2 regions of the Pseudomonas anguilliseptica genome follow, and region 2 is predicted to be linked to the other one. Evidence: predicted binding sites of a transcription regulator. Region 2 holds the regulator's gene; the other holds the start of a gene.
What was found. Region 2 encodes FliA, which starts transcription of late flagellar genes. Its sites were predicted from a motif close to CTAAAGTTTNNNNNNNNNNNGCCGNTAA; they were not measured.
Positions count from the first base shown of each region.

Region 1: BLW24_RS24165 (flagellin N-terminal helical domain-containing protein) is a predicted target of FliA. The motif match lies at 2,499-2,526, and genes of this name have one in related genera.

Region 1 is NZ_FNSC01000001.1:4,955,871-4,961,787, reverse strand. Features, by position in the region: gene BLW24_RS24180 (DegT/DnrJ/EryC1/StrS family aminotransferase) at 1-928, shown strand, start outside; gene BLW24_RS24175 (acetyltransferase) at 925-1,581, shown strand; gene BLW24_RS24170 (cephalosporin hydroxylase family protein) at 1,574-2,353, shown strand; gene BLW24_RS24165 (flagellin N-terminal helical domain-containing protein) at 2,627-4,231, shown strand; gene BLW24_RS24160 (flagellar protein FlaG) at 4,304-4,684, shown strand; gene fliD (flagellar filament capping protein FliD) at 4,759-5,917, shown strand, end outside.
Region 2 is NZ_FNSC01000001.1:3,292,830-3,298,746, reverse strand. Features, by position in the region: gene BLW24_RS15945 (chemotaxis protein CheA) at 1-626, opposite strand, end outside; gene BLW24_RS15940 (protein phosphatase CheZ) at 638-1,426, opposite strand; gene BLW24_RS15935 (chemotaxis response regulator CheY) at 1,446-1,820, opposite strand; gene fliA (RNA polymerase sigma factor FliA) at 1,917-2,663, opposite strand; gene fleN (flagellar synthesis regulator FleN) at 2,660-3,490, opposite strand; gene flhF (flagellar biosynthesis GTPase FlhF) at 3,568-4,866, opposite strand; gene flhA (flagellar biosynthesis protein FlhA) at 4,882-5,917, opposite strand, start outside.

The DNA of each region.
Region 1 (5,917 bases), 1.7 Mb from region 2:
GGGGCTGCGTGCTTTGGACATCGGGTCGGGCGATGAGGTGATTCTCGCCGACATAAACTGGATCGCTTCGGCAGCGCCGGTGTTCTATGTCGGGGCCACCCCGGTGCTGGTCGATGTGCTGGAGGACTCATGGTGCCTGGATCCAGCGGCGGTTGAGCGTGCGATTACGCCACGCACCCGGGCGATCATTGCCGTGCACCTGTATGGCAATCTGGCTGCGTTGGAACAATTGCAGGCCCTGGCCGCGCGCCATGGTCTGGCACTGATCGAGGACGCTGCCGAGGCGTTGGGCTCAGAGTGGCGCGGGCAGAAAGCCGGCAGCTGCTCGACCTTCTCGGTGTTCTCCTTCCATGGCACCAAGGCCATGACCACTGGTGAGGGTGGCATGCTCGCGACCCGCGATGAAACTCTGCTCAAGCGCGTTCAGCAGCTCAATAACCACGGTCGTGCAGCCGGCGACATGCGCCAGTTCTGGCCGTCCGAGTTGGGCCATAAGTACAAGATCTCCAACTTGCAGGCGGCCCTGGGCTGCGCGCAACTGGAACGTATCGAGGAGCTGGTGGCGCGCAAGCGGGAAATCTTCGCCCTCTACCAGGAGCGCTTGCTAGCCTCGATTCCGGGGACCAGGATGAACCCCGAAGCGGCGGACTGCCGCAACAGTTACTGGATGCCGACTCTGGTGTTGCCATCGGAGTTGGCCGGGCAGCGTGATCGGGTGCTGATGCATATGGGCCAGGCTGGCATCGATGCGCGAGTCTTCTTCCAGCCGCTCAGTGATACCCCTGTGTTCGCCAACCTGACGCCGGTCAGTACGCCGCGGGCGCACGACCTCGCCCTGCGAGCCTTCAACCTGCCGAGCTATCACGATCTCGTGGCTGTCGACCAGCAGCGGGTGGTCGATGCCATATTGCAGGGGTTGCAGCTGTGAAACCGCTGTTGCTACTCGGTGCCAATAACCCGGAACTGGTGGGCCAGGCGCGCGCGGTTATCGGTGCCGGTCAACCGGTAGCGGGGCTGCTGGACAATGATCCCGCAAAACACGGTATGGATTTCCACGGTCTCCCGGTGTTTGGCGGTTTCGAACGGTTGGCTGAGCTGATCGGCGAGCACCTTCTGGTCAATCTGATTACCCGCGATACTCGCACCCGTCACCAGACCACCCGAGCGTTGCTGGCGGCCGGTGCCGAGCTTGGGCAGTTTATTCACCCGCAGCTTGAGCTGGGGATGGTCGAACTGGGGTTGGGCAGTTATCTGCAGCAGTACGCCGTCTTACAGGCCGATGTGCGTCTGGGGCGCAATTGCAGTGTCAGCGCCGGCAGCATCATCAATCATGAATGCCGTCTGGGTGATTCTGTTTTCATCGCACCAGGGGCCAATCTGTGTGGCAAGGTGGAGGTTGGCGATGGTGTGTTCGTTGGTGCCAGCGCGGTAGTTTTACCGCGGTTGCGCATCGGTGCCTGGGCGACTATTGGTGCCGGAGCCGTGGTTACTCGGGATGTCCCGGCAGGCGCAGTGGTGGTGGGCAATCCTGCCCGCATTCTTCGTTATGAACCGATTGAAAAGGAGTCATTGGATGGCTAAGCAGGACTATGCGGCGCAACATCAAACTTTTCGCGATGATTGCGCACAGAATGCTCAGGGTGCTGGCGCCGATAGCGCATTGCAGGCCAAGTCGATTGACTGGCTGGTGCACAGCTGCCAGCACAAGTATTCCTACAACTTCACCTGGCTTGGTCGCCCCATCATCCAGTATCCGCAGGACATAGTCGCTCTGCAGGAGCTGGTGTGGACGGTGAAGCCGGATCTGATCATCGAAACCGGTATCGCCCATGGTGGCTCGCTGATCCTCAATGCGTCGCTGTTGGCTCTGCTCGATCTGTGCGAAGGGCGCACTGCTGCGCCACGGCGAGTGGTTGGGGTGGATATCGAAATTCGTCCGCATAACCGAGCTGCTATTGAGGAGCATCCGCTGTTCTCACGGATCAGCCTAATCGAAGGCTCATCAATCGGTGACGAGGTGATGGCCCAGGTGCGGTGTGAGGCGGCCAGTGCCCAGCGGGTACTGGTGATTCTCGACTCCAACCATACCCACGCGCATGTGCTGCGTGAGTTGGAGTTGTACAGTCCGCTGGTCAGCCCAGGCAGCTACTGCGTGGTCTTCGATACGGTGGTCGAAGACATGCCGGCCGACTTCTTTCCGGATCGCCCCTGGGGGCCAGGCGACAACCCCAAGACTGCCGTGCATGCTTTCCTCAAGACAGACGCTGGTCAGGCTTTCGTCATAGATCAGGCGATGCAGGACAAGCTATTGATTACTGTGGCACCGGATGGGTTTCTGAAACGTCTGGCTTGAGCTTCTAAGGTCCGCCGCGTGTGCGCGTGAATGTTGCTGTAAGCGTCAAGTTTTCCATCAATACGTCGTATTGGCTGCTGTTTGGCAGCCTAACTGACTGATCGGTAAGTAGAAAAAAATCTGAGAATTTTCTTGCTAAAGCTGCCTAAAGTTGCTGCTGGTAGCGCCGATATAAAGATCGAATGCGAACTTTATGGGGCGTCTGAGCAAAGCAGGCCCGAAGCTCGCAGGCTCAGACAATCTCAGTAGCACGGTCCTTTGGAGGCAAACACCATGGCCCTTACAGTCAACACAAACGTAGCGTCACTCAATACTCAGCGTAACCTGAATACTTCATCCAAAGGCCTGGACACATCCCTGCAGCGCCTGTCCACTGGCTTCCGTATCAACAGCGCCAAAGATGACGCTGCTGGTCTGCAAATTTCCAACCGCCTGACCAGTCAGATCAATGGCCTGAGCGTAGCCACTCGTAACGCCAACGACGGTATCTCTCTGGCGCAGACGGCTGAAGGCGCTCTGCAGCAGTCCACCGGGATCCTGCAGCGTATGCGCGACTTGGCGCTGCAATCGGCCAACGGTTCCAACGGTGCAACTGAACGTGCAGCCCTTCAGGGTGAAGTGTCCCAGTTGCAGCAAGAGCTGAATCGTATCGCTGAGACCACCAGCTTCGGTGCTCGCAAGATTCTTGACGGTACTTTCGGCTCGCAGAGCTTCCAGGTCGGTGCCAACGCCTTTGAAACCATCAGCGTTTCTATCGGTGCTGCAGGTGCGGCCCGTATCGGTGCCAACCGTTTCAGCAGTGCTGAAGCGGGTGCAGCCAATGCTAGCCAGGGTGGTAAAGTTGCGGTCGCCGGTAGTGATTTTGCTGCCTTGACTACCACTACTATTGGTTATTCCTCCTCACCTGCTACTACTGCTGGTTTGACCCTGGCAGGCAAGCTGGGTACTGCGTCCGTAGCCCTTGCAGTGAACGGTTCGGCGCGTGATGTGGCCAATGGCGTGAACGGTGTATCCGATGCAACAGGCATCACTGCCCAGGCTCGCACCGTAGCGAAAATTGACATCACTGGTGGTACCACTACCAATGCTGAAACCCTCAGCTTTAACCTGTATGGTTCCAACGACGCCAATGTCGACGATAAGGTAGCGATCTCGGCCAACATCACCGACTGGAACGATCTCTCGGCGGTTGCCGATGCGGTCAACAAGGAAGCGGGCAAGACCGGTGTTACTGCTCGTGCCAATGCTGATGGTACCCTGGAACTGACCAGCGAACGTGGCGACAACATCGTAATCACCAATTTCACTGGCGGTACGAGTGGTACTGAGGTAGCGGGTAACATCCAAACCCTCGGTTTTGAAGGTGATAACCAGTCGGCATCGGATAACTCTGACAATATTGGCGCTACCGTCGCTATTGGTGGTGCTGGTGGTGGTGCTGCGAGCGATCTGGGTGCTGCGGTTGTGGGGCAACTGCGCTTCGAGTCGCCGGATGCGTTTGAAGTGAAAAACTTCAGCACCATCGATGGTGGTGTGCAGCCAGCCAGCGTGTTCAGTAACTTGGATTCGGTTGCCGAAATTGATGTGAGTACTGCCGTCGGTGCGCAGAACGCTCTGGGTATCGTCAGCGGGGCAATCTCCAACATCGATAGTCAGCGAGCCCAGCTCGGTGCGGTGCAGAACCGCTTCGAGAACACCATTGCGAACCTGCAGAACATTGGTGAGAACGCTTCCGCTGCTCGTAGCCGGATTCGCGACACTGACTACGCTGCCGAGACTTCGGAGCTGACTAAAAACCAGATCCTGCAGCAAGCCGGTACCGCAATCCTGGCCCAGGCTAACCAGTTGCCACAGGCTGTACTCAGCCTGCTTGGCTAAGGGTAAAAGGGCTAGACTACGGGGAGAAGGGCTTAGCTCTTCTCCCCGTTCCCTCATTCTGAGGAGAAAGTTATGGACATTGGTTCTATTCAAAGTTCGCCCGTTACTGCTCCAGTGGCTAAAACGGAGCGTGCGCAGAGCTTGCCGGCAGCGGTTGTTAAGGCTGAACGTCAAGCATCTGAAGACGCTGCCAATAGCACTGCGCAGGTAGGTAATGACTCTCCGGCTTCTCGTGAAGAGGTTGAGGCGGCTGTTGCGACGATTCAGGACTTTGTCCAAACGGTTCGTCGTAGCCTGAATTTTTCCCTTGAAGAGGGTAGTGGGCGTGTAGTGGTTAAGGTGACAGATGCGGGGTCGGGTGATGTGATTCGACAAATACCTTCTGAAGAGGCACTGCAATTGGCAGAAAACCTTTCGGAGGTGCGTAGTCTGTTATTCAAAGCCGAAACCTGACCAGAAGGTTGGCGCGGCTTTTGCCTATTAACACTGGCGTAGTGTTAATAGTCATTATTTTGGCGAGGTGAAGCATGGCCGGGGTTACGGGCATTGGCTCAGGAATCAATATCGACAGCATTGTCGCAGCTTTGGTTGATGCCGAAAGGGCACCGAAAACCAACCAGCTTGACCGTCTCGAGAAAACCACCACCACGCGCATCTCGGCAATCGGCTCTCTTACTGGAGCACTGAATACCTTCAAGACGGCCGTCGACTCGTTGAACAAGGTGTCGTTGTTCGAATCGCGCACGGCAAGCTCGTCTAACTCCAGTGTGTTCAAGGTAACTGCTGCTGCCACGGCTCCGGCAGGTACTTACAATCTTCAGGTTGAGCAGTTAGCCACTAGCAGCAAAGTCGCTTTGCAATCGGTGGCGGGTGGCAGCACTGCCACGTTCAATAGCGGCACGCTGGCCATTTCAGCGGGAAGTTCAAGCTTCAATGTCAACATTACTGCGAGTAACAACACGCTTGCAGGCATGCGCGACGCAATCAATGAGGCTGGCAAGGACAGCGGTGTCAGCGCCACTATTATTTCGGATGCCTCCGGTTCGCGTTTGGTGCTGAGCTCTACCAAGAGTGGTGCTGGCAACGATATCCAGGTTGTCGCGAGTGAGGATGGGGTCACCAGCGGTAGTAATCTGCTGACTTCTCAAAACTTTGCCCCGGTCGTTGATCCGGGTAATTCCGACGCTTTTCTACCTCCCAGTTCTACCACCGGTGCTGGTGGGGTTATTACCAAGGCTCAATCGGCCAAGCTGAGTATTGATGGCTTGCAGCTGGTGCGTGATACCAACCGCGTTGAGGATGCCCTTGAAGGGGTAACTATTGATCTGGTTGCTGCTCAAGCACCTGCGGATCTGGCTGCCGGTAAAACTGTCACCCTCACTGTCGGTGTTGATAAGGCGGGGGTGAAGACCAATCTGCAAAAGTTTGTTGATGCATATAACGCTCTTATCGCTACAACGTCTCAGCTGACAGCGGTCGTTCCGGTTGATGGTGGCGCGCCAGTGACTGGCCCCCTGCTGGGCGACTCGTCGGTTCGCAATGTGCTGTCGGGATTGCGCAACGAGATGGTGAAAATGACGGGGGAGGGCGGCATTCGTGCGTTGGCAGGTTTGGGCATTGCATCTGATTGGAAAACCGGTCAGCTCAAGATTGATGATGCCAAGTTGACCAAGGCCCTCGAAAGCA
Region 2 (5,917 bases):
TCAGGCGCTACAAACTGACCTTTGCCGTGCAGCTGATCGAGCAAGGACTCGAACTCATCATCGGTAATCTCATCACTGCTGGCGGCGCTGGGCGCTTGCGCCGGAGACTCATCCAAGGCCCCCAATAACTGCTCGAACTCGCTGTCGGTGATATCGCCAGTGGGCTCTTCGACTGCAACCTCGGCTTCAGGCTCAGGCTCGGCGTGCGCTTCAATCGGCGCAGCCTCTTCAGCACCTGCCGGCTCAGCCAGGCGTGCCAGGGCGGCAAGCAGCTCAGGAGTAGCAGGAGTCAGATCAGTGCGCTCACGGACCTCGGTAAACATGCTGTTGACGGCATCCAGTGCTTCCAGCACCACATCCATCAAAGCGGAGTCGACGCGCCGCTCACCCTTACGCAGGATGTCGAAGACGTTTTCTGCGATATGGCAGCATTCCACCAGCTCGTTGAGCTGGAGAAAACCGGCACCACCTTTAACGGTATGAAACCCGCGAAAAATAGCGTTGAGCAGATTCATGTCGTCCGGGCGACTTTCCAGCTCTACAAGCTGTTCGGACAGTAGTTCAAGAATCTCGCCGGCCTCTACCAGGAAGTCCTGGAGGATTTCTTCATCGGCGCCGAAGCTCATAAGACGTGCTCCTAAAATCCCAGACTGGAAAGCAGGTCGTCGACATCATCCTGATTGGATACGACGTCTTCACGCTTATCGGCATGAATCTGCGGACCTTCACCACGGGAAGGCTCTTTTTGTTTTTCTTGTTCGGCGCGGAGCAACTCATGGTTGTGCTCAATGCCGGCAAACTGGTCCACCTGACTGGCCATCAACACCAGCTTCAGCAGGTTGCTTTCCACCTCGGTAACCAGCTGGGTTACTCGCTTGATCACCTGCCCAGTCAAATCCTGATAGTCCTGAGCCAGCAAAATATCGTTGAGGTGCCCAGACAGTTTGGCACCGTCGCGCTCGCTACGCGCGAGAAACAGCTCAACACGCTTGGCCAGTTCACGGAAACCATCGGCGCTCATCTCGCGGCGCATAAAGCGTCCCCAATCAGCGCTCAGGCTCTGCGCCTCATCACTGAGGTCGTTAACCAGTGGGGCACTCTGCTCAACCAGATCCATGGTGCGATTGGCCGCTTTTTCGGTCATCGTTACCACGTAATTCAGCCGTTCGGTGGCATCGGTTATTTGCGAAACCTCCGTGGCATGCGGCATATGGGGGGCGAGCTGAAAATTGACGATGGCGTTATGCAGCTCACGGGTCAGCTTGCCGATCTCGTGATACAAACCACGGTCACGCGCTTTGTTGAGCTCATGTATCAACTGTACCGCTTCACCAAAATTGCCTTGTTCCAGGCTGTCTACCAGTTGGCGAGCGTTGTGTTTCAGGCTCGACTCAAGGTCACCCTGAACGGAATCTTTATGTTCCATAGCACCCTCATGGCAGACATCAGCCGTTGACCCGTTCGAAGATCTTTTCAATCTTCTCTTTCAGCACCTGGGCAGTGAACGGTTTAACTACATAACCGTTAACCCCAGCCTGGGCTGCTTCAATGATCTGATCGCGCTTGGCTTCTGCGGTGACCATCAACACCGGCAGAGTTTTCAGGCGCTCGTCTGCACGCACCGCGCGCAGCAGGTCGATGCCTGTCATGCCAGGCATGTTCCAGTCGGTCACCAGAAAGTCGAAACTGCCGCTCTGCAGCATGGGCAGCGCGGTGACGCCATCATCGGCTTCCGCTGTGTTGGTGAACCCCAAGTCACGCAGGAGGTTCTTGATGATCCGTCGCATCGTTGAAAAGTCATCAACGATGAGGATTTTCATGTTCTTGTCCAAGTCGACCTCCGTACAGTCCCAAACGCACCCAGCAACCTGCGTGCGCTTTTAATCGTGAAACCGGCCCAGCGTTAGCGAAACAACTCAATGTGCACGCCACTCACCCAAACGAGCGCGTAAACGAGCGGCACACTGACTGTGTAGTTGGCTTACACGTGATTCGCTAACCCCCAACACCTCGCCGATCTCTTTAAGATTCAGTTCTTCATCGTAATATAGCGCTAACACCAGGCGTTCGCGCTCCGGCAGGTTGGCAATGGCATCTGTCAGGGCCGCCTGAAAGCGTTCATCTTCCAGATCACGAGAAGGTTCGAGGTGGTTGCTGCCAGCGTCTTCACCCAGCCCACCGTGTTCGCCGTCCTGAAGCAGGTCGTCGAAACTGAACAGGCGGCTGCCTAAAGTGTCGCCCAGAATGCCGTAGTAATCCTCGAGACTCAATTGGAGTTCGGCCGCAACCTCTTGATCTTTAGCGTCTCTGCCGGTTCTGGCCTCAATTATTCGAATTGCGTCGCTGACCATGCGGCTATTGCGATGCACCGAACGCGGCGCCCAGTCACCTTTGCGCACTTCATCAAGCATTGAGCCGCGAATGCGAATACCGGCGAACGTCTCGAAACTGGCACCTTTGTTGGAGTCGTATTTTTTTGACGCTTCAAGCAGACCGATCATCCCGGCCTGAATCAAATCGTCGACCTGCACATTGGCCGGTAGACGGGCCAACAGGTGATAGGCAATGCGTTTGACCAGGGGCGCGTAGCGCTCGATCAACTGGTGCTGGGAATCCTGCGCCTGCGCCTTGCTATACATACGAAGTCCAGAGGCTGCTGTCATATGGCCGTGTCCGCGATCGGTTGCTGCACCAGACGCTCAACGAAAAACTCCAAATGACCGCGCGGGTTGGCCGGTAACGGCCAGGCGTCGACTTTCTGGGCTATCGCCTTGAACGCCAGCGCGCACTTCGAGCGCGGGAAGGCTTCGTAGACCGCGCGCTGCTTCTGCACGGCCTTGCGCACTGACTCATCGTAAGGCACTGCACCTACATACTGCAGGGCAACATCGAGAAAACGGTCAGTGACTTTAGTCAGCTTAGCAAAGAGGTTGCGACCTTCCTGCGGGCTATGAGCCATATTGGCCAGTACCCGGAAACGGTTCATGCCATGGTCGCGGTTGAGCAGTTTGATCAGCGCATAGGCGTCGGTAATCGACGTAGGCTCATCACACACAACCACCAGCACTTCCTGAGCGGCGCGAACAAAGCTGACTACACCATCACCAATACCGGCGGCAGTGTCGATAATCAGCACATCAAGATTGTCGCTGATATCACTGAACGCCTGGATCAAACCTGCATGCTGCATGGGTGACAGCTGCACCATGCTCTGGATACCAGACGCGGCCGGCACGATACGAATACCGCCCGGCCCCTGCAGCAATACATCGCGCAGTTCGCACTCGCCACTGATGACGTTTTCCAGGGTGCGTTTGGCGCTCAGGCCAAGCAGCACATCGACGTTGGCCAAGCCCAGGTCAGCGTCCATCAGCATCACCCGGCGACCAAGATCGGCCAGGGCCAACGCCAGGTTCACCGAGACGTTGGTCTTACCGACGCCACCTTTGCCGCCGGTCACCGCAATCACCAGTACGGGATGCATACCCATATTTCTACACACCTTGTCTAACTTCGACTGGAGCCACTTGGCCGGCTAAGCGCGGTTCAATTCCAACAGCCCGACGCTTAGCTGACGCGTCGGGTGGGTTGCTGGTAAAGGCCGGCAAACATCTCCGCCATCGTATCCTCGCTTGGGTCCTGGCTAGCCTGCAGCCCTACGGCCCGGCTCACCAGTTGATGACTGCGGGGAATCTGCAAGTCATCGGGAATGCGTGGCCCATCAGTGAGATAGGCTACCGGTAGACGCTGGCTAATAGCCAGTCCTAAAACCTCACCCAGACTGGTAGCTTCATCCGCTTTGGTCAGGATGCAGCCAGACAATCCGCAGCGCTTATAACTATGGTAGGCGGCTTTCAGCACTTGGCCCTGACTGGTAGCGGCCATTACCAGATAATTTTTTGCATTGACGCCGCGGCTGGCCAGTGCTTCCAGTTGCATGCGCAGGGCTGGATCGTTGGCAGGCAGGCCGGCAGTGTCGATCAGCACCACACGCTTACGCGCCAGCGGGGCCAAGGCCTGAGTCAACGACTGGCCGGGATCGACCAGGGTCACCGGAACATTGAGGATGCGCCCCAGAGTCTTGAGTTGTTCCTGAGCACCAATGCGGTAGCTGTCCAGGCTTACCAGTGCAATATGCTGCGCGCCGTACTTGAGCACGTAGCGAGCGGCCAGTTTGGCCAGCGTAGTGGTTTTGCCCATGCCAGCCGGGCCGACCAGGGCGATCACGCCGCCCTCCTCCATCGGTTCCTGCTTCGGCGTTTTGATCGCGTGGGCCAGATGCGCCAGCACCATGCGCCAGGCCTGGCGAGGTTCGGTCACAGTGCTGACACGCTCCAGCAGCGCTTTCGACAATTCGACCGACAACCCCATACGCTGCAGGCGGCGCCACAGATTGGCTTGCTGTGGGCGGCGGTTTTGCAACTGGCCCCAGGCAATCGAGCCCAGCTGCACTTCAATCAGCTCACGCAGGCCGTGGAGTTCGAAACGCATGGCATCCAGGGCGCGCTGATCGGTTGCAGCAGGCACTGCCTGAGGTTTGCGCATCACGGCGGCCAAGCTGTCAGCCGGCTGGCTCGCAGCGGCGCCAAACAGCTGGCGGTCCTTGCCGGCATCCACCTGGGTGCGGGTGGTAAGTTCCGCCTGGGCCGTGGCGATTTTTGCCTGGGTCTTGCGCAGCTCGGCTTCCAGCGCCGGGTTGGGCTGACGGGCTGGCGCGGCAGGCACCTGATAATCCAGCGCGGCGGTCAGCTCGACACCGCCGGCAACCCGGCGATTGCCAATGATCGAGGCATCGGCACCCAGCTCATCACGCACCAGCTTCATGGCGGTACGCATATCGGCGGCGAAAAAGCGTTTGACCTGCATGGCCTGTAACCTCGGTTAGTTCTGCCCCACCGTCGCAACGATGGTGACCTGCTTGTTATCCGGAATTTCCTGGTATGCCAGTACATGGATACTCGGAACCGCCAGCCGCGCGAATCGCGAGAGCATCGCCCGGACCGGACCGGCCACCAGCAGAATCACTGGCTTGCCGAGCATTTCCTGGCGCTGCGCCGCTTCCACCAGGGAACGCTGCAGCTTCTCGGCCATGCCAGGCTCCAGGAAGATGCCCTCCTCGGAGCCTTGACCGGCCTTCTGAATACTGTTGAGCAATATCTGTTCCAACCTGGGTTCCAGGGTGATCACAGGCAGCTCAAGCTCTAGTCCCACAATGCTTTGCACGATTGCGCGGGCCAACGCGACGCGTACCGCAGCCACCATCGCGGCGGGATCTTGACTCTTCACCGCGACATTGGCGATGGCCTCGGCGATGGTGCGGATATCGCGCACCGGCACCTGTTCCTGCAACAGGCTCTGCAACACCTTGAGCAGGGTCGACAGGGAAATCATCCCTGGCACCAGCTCCTCGGCCAGCTTGGGCGAGCTCTTGGCCAACAATTGCATAAGCTGCTGCACTTCCTCATGCCCGAGCAGCTCGTGCGCATGCTTGTGCAACACCTGGTTGAGATGGGTCGCGACTACGGTGCTGGCGTCCACCACGGTGTAGCCGAGGGACTGCGCCTGATCGCGTTGAGTCGGGTCAATCCACACCGCCTCCAGACCGAATGCCGGGTCTTTGGCGGCGATACCGTTAAGCGGACCGAACACTTGGCCAGGGTTGATCGCCAGCTCGCGATCCGGATACACCTCGGCCTCGGCCACACTGACGCCCATCAGGGTCAGACGGTAGGCATTGGGCTGCAGATCAAGGTTGTCGCGAATATGCACCGAGGGCATGAGAAAGCCCATTTCCTGGGAGAGTTTCTTGCGCACGCCCTTGATCCGCGCCAGTAGCTGGCCACCCTGGTTACGGTCTACCAGCGGGATCAGGCGGTAGCCCACTTCCAGGCCGACCATATCCACCGGCGTCACGTCG